Regions from separate parts of the Mesorhizobium sp. M0019 genome, predicted to be linked through region 2. Evidence: riboswitches for the same ligand, from Rfam matches in the RefSeq annotation. Region 2 holds a riboswitch; the other holds the start of a gene.
What was found. Region 2 has a riboswitch for cobalamin ahead of metE (5-methyltetrahydropteroyltriglutamate--homocysteine S-methyltransferase). Riboswitches for the same ligand answer to the same signal wherever they lie in the genome.
Positions count from the first base shown of each region.

Region 1 (2,197 bases), on a different contig from region 2:
GGGCAGTGCAGGCACTCGTTGAAATTTTCCCAAAATACCTTCCAGTTGCAGTTTATCACCTTGCGCAGCACATGGCCGCTCAGCAGCGTTTCCAACGGCCAGTTGGCGAGGTTGCCGGATGCCGGATCGAAGGATGTTTCAGCCGAGCCGGCAGCGTCTTCCGCCAGATTGACGAAGACGAAACCGCGCCACACCGAAAGCGCGACCCGGTAGAGCGGATGATCGGCCTTGTCGAAGCCGTCCGGCAGCGATTTCGACGGCACGCGCACCAGATCGCCGTGCAGCGAATAGGACCAGGCATGGTATGGGCAGGTGATGAGCCGCGCCTTCAGCCGTCCTTCGCTCTGCTGGCAAAGCTGCGAGCCGCGATGCCGGCAGGTGTTGTGGAAGGCGCGCAACTCGCCGGTCTCGTCGCGCAGCACGACGACCTCCTGCGTGCCTATGCGGAACGTCCTGAAAGCCAGCGGCTGGGCAAGGTCGGCCTCGCGGCAGACGAGCAGCCAGTTGCGATACCAGATGGCCTCGAGATCGCGCTGATAGGCCGCGATGTCCCAATAGGCTGATGACGGCAGCGTCGGCTCGGCCCGCGTCAGGCCGTTGTAGGGACCGCGCTCATTCGGGCTGGGTTGCATGCCGGCTTCCTCCCCATCCGCCAGCCGACACCCGGCTGCGAAAATTGTCAATCGCGGCGCCGGCCGACCGGGCTTGGCGAGGCGGCGCATTCGCCACACGATCCGGCGGAATTTGGTTTGCCGGGCGCGGCGATTCTGCCTATAGTCGCTGATGTCGTCGGTTCCGTTTGGAACCAAGAGGGAATGCGGTGAGGGCAAGTTGTTTGCCCAATGCCGTGGCTGCCCCCGCAACTGTGTGCGGTAGTCCTCTCCATATGCCACTGAAGGTTCGCCTTCGGGAAGGTGGGGAAGGGCGCTGATCCGCGAGCCAGGAGACCTGCCGGCGACAGGAAACTGACTTCTATGCCCTCGGGTGGAGGGCGAAAGGACAAGACATGAATACCGCTTCCGTTTCGCTCGGCGCTTCCGCCTCCTCGCAGTCGCGTCTCATGCAGCTGGCGCTTGCTGCATTCCTCGGCATTTTCGTCATGGGCTTTGTCGGCTTCTCGCATATCGATGCGGTCCACAATGCCGCGCACGACTATCGCCATTCGATGGGCTTTCCCTGCCACTAACAAGGGGCTGACATCATGACACTGTTTCGCAACGTCGTGTTCATCGCGGCGATCGCAGGGCTTGTGGCCGGCGTGGCTCTCGCCTGCATGCAAGCCTATGCCACGGTGCCGCTCATCCTAAAGGCGGAAGTCTACGAACAGGCCGGCGGCGGCCATGACCATGCCGCGGCACCTGCGACACCGGCTGAAAACGCCGCGGGCATGACGGCTATGAGCAGCGCCGCGCCGGCACCGGCTGAAGCAATGGCTCCGGCGGAAGACGAAGGCTGGGCGCCGGCGGACGGTTTCGAACGCTTCGGCTTCAGCGTCGTTGCCAATATCGTCACCGGCATCGGCTTTGCGCTGGTCCTGGTTGCGGTTTCGGAATTCGCCGGCGGCATCGGCAATTGGCGCCAGGGCCTGTTCTGGGGGCTGGCCGGCTTTGCCGCATTCACGCTGGCGCCGGGCCTCGGCCTGCCGCCGGAACTGCCGGCGATGCCGGCGGCCGACCTTGTCCAACGCCAGATATGGTGGTGGGCAACAGTGGTGGCGACAGCGGCCGGTCTCGGCCTTATCGTCTTCCGCAGATCGCTGCCGCTGGTGGCTCTTGCCGTGGCGTTGATCGTTGCGCCGCATATCGTCGGCGCGCCGCAGCCCGATAGCTTCGAGACGGCGATCCCGGAAGGCCTGCACCACCAGTTCGTGGTGGCGGTGACGCTGACCAATCTGGTGTTCTGGCTGGTGCTCGGCGCGGTCGTCGGCGTGGTGCGCGGACGCTTCACGGGCACGGCGACCAGCCTGCGCGACAGCTTTGCCTGACCGCGCTGCCGGGGCACTGACCCTGGTCATCGGCGGTGCGCGCCCCGGCATGAGCGCGCATGCCGAGAGCCTGGTGACGGTCGGCCCGCCGCCTTGGAGCTATATCGCCACGGCGCAAGCCTATGACGACGAGATGCGCCAGCGCATCGCGCTGCACCGCTCGCGCCGCGGCGCCGGCTGGACGACCATCGATGCGCCGCTCGACCTTGCCGG
Region 1 is NZ_JAMYVK010000014.1:124,899-127,095, reverse strand. It holds gene NKK47_RS13150 (aromatic ring-hydroxylating oxygenase subunit alpha) at 1-632, opposite strand, end outside; cobalamin riboswitch at 774-970, shown strand; gene NKK47_RS13145 (CbtB domain-containing protein) at 1,007-1,186, shown strand; gene NKK47_RS13140 (CbtA family protein) at 1,202-1,984, shown strand; gene cobU (bifunctional adenosylcobinamide kinase/adenosylcobinamide-phosphate guanylyltransferase) at 1,977-2,197, shown strand, end outside.
Region 1: another riboswitch for cobalamin. It lies ahead of NKK47_RS13145 (CbtB domain-containing protein); the one in region 2 lies ahead of metE (5-methyltetrahydropteroyltriglutamate--homocysteine S-methyltransferase).

Region 2 (2,197 bases):
CGTCGGTCTTCTGGGCCGCGAAGGCGAGCCACGACCTGATGTCCGCGTCGAGTTCCGTCTCCATGCGCAGGTCGATCGGCACATGCAGCATCGAGCAAGAAGGCGCGATCTCGACGCGGTCCAAGGGCCAGCCGGCGACGATCGGTTTGATGCGGTCGAGAATGGCGGGCAGGTTCGCACGCCAGACGTTGCGGCCATCGATCAAGCCAAGCGAGAGCACCAGATCCTTCGGTGCGAGCCGACCCACCGTTTCCAGCTGCTCGGGAGCGCGCACGAGATCAATATGCAGCCCGGCCAGGGGCAGAGAAACCGCGGTTTCGAGATTGTCTCCCAGCGGCCCGAAATACGTAGCCAGCATGATTTTCAACTCGGGCGCGGCTTTTGACAGCTGGCCATAGGCGAATTCGAACGCAGCTCGTTCGTTCGGGTTCAGATCGAGGACAAGCGCTGGCTCATCGATCTGCACCCAGTCGGCTCCCGACAGCTTCAGCCTCTGCAGGAGTTGCTCGTAGACGGGCAGCAGCCTCGGCAGGAGCGCGATGGGATCGAAGCCTTCGGCAGGCGATTTCGCCAGCTTGAGGAAGGTGATCGGTCCAAGGATGACTGGGCGTGTGTGAATGCCGAGAGCTTTAGCCTCGAGGAAGTAGTCGACCGGTTTCGTCGACGAGAGGGCGAACGTCTGATTATCGTCGAGTTCCGGCACAATGTAGTGATAGTTGGTGTCAAACCACTTGGTCATTTCCATCGCGGTTACATCAGACCGATGAGCCGCCTGCTGGTGACCAGCGTGTCGACAATCCTCCGTCTGACCCTGGTTGCCCCGCGCCATTGCGAAGTAGATGTCAAGTGGAACCTCGCCGCTATTCCAGCCGTAACGGGATGGAACGGCGCCGACCATGGCTGCGGTGTCGAGCACATGGTCGTAGATCGAGAAGTCGTTCGACGGGATTTTCGACACGCCGCGGTCGTGCTGCTCCTCCCAGCTAGCGGCACGGAGCGCCTTCGCGGTCGTGAGAAGGTCGGCAGCGGACGATTTTCCGGACCAGTAGCTTTCAAGCGCGAATTTCAGTTCTCGCCGACGACCGAAGCGGGGCACGCCGAGCGTTGCTACAGGAATTTGCTGAGAGACAGTCATGCCAGACCCCGATGGTTGGGCGTCGGTGACAAGGAAGGCGCTAGCAGGCCGGCACGAACGCCAGGCTGCAGCGGCCACCGAGACACCCCGCCCGTGGACGTAATTCGCCGTGGCAGGTCTCCTGGCTCGCGGGGTCATAGCCTCTACCCGTCTTCCCAAGGCTATTCGCCTCAGTGACATGAGTGGGGTTGGCTCGCCGCTAACAGTTGCGGGGGCAGCGCCGGCATCGCACCGGCTTCCCTCTTAGCTCCGCTGCGGCAGCGCCGTACGGAGAACCACGACGCGGGAGACAATTACAGCAGTTCGCTTCTTTGTCAACGCCGCATAAAGAAATGTTTATGTCGTTATGTTAAATTTCCGTTGGCATGTTCCAAAGGTCGCCTCGAAAGCGAAAACTGTGGAAGCCTTGAGCGGCCGGTAAATCAAAGCAATGACGCACGGCGCCCTTGTCCAGAGGATAGGAGTTCGTCGGCTGCCGGCAGCAAACATACCGGCAAGCGCCGTGGTGCTGCTTAGCGCATCATGCGAACCACCTCGGCGTCGAACTTCGGCTCCGAGGTTCCGCCCGCTTCGTTGGTGATCTGCTCGCGACCATATTCGGCTCAATGGCGAGGCTGTTGCCCATGTGGAAGCTGTTGGCCGTGATGCCCTCGGTGATATGACACAACGATTTCGGGGGGAGCACACCGAGGCCAGGCGCGCGGCGTGTTGCGAAGTGATCGAGGCCAATGTCTCGAACTGCTTGTTCGCAGCCCACCGGCTCAAGGTAACCCGGCTCAAACCACCGGGCCAGCTCAAGTCCTGTCCAAATGAGGCCTGAGCGGCAAATCGTCGTGCACGCGCACGGTTTGGCGTTCGATCTTGTGATGCGTCTTGGGCGGACAATCGCCACGGTGCAGCGCGCAGAAGCGGTCCCCAATTGGGAAACCGAGGGCGGTGAGGGCAAGCCAGCGCCACAGGCGGAAGGGGACTTGGACCTGTTTGCCCTGCTGGACCACAAGTTCGCGACACAGGGCCTCAAGGAGAAGACCAAGAGTGATTATGCGCGGGACCTCGCCAAAT
Region 2 is NZ_JAMYVK010000027.1:53,621-55,817, reverse strand. It holds gene metE (5-methyltetrahydropteroyltriglutamate--homocysteine S-methyltransferase) at 1-1,135, opposite strand, end outside; cobalamin riboswitch at 1,230-1,430, opposite strand; gene NKK47_RS19830 (hypothetical protein) at 1,984-2,197, shown strand, end outside.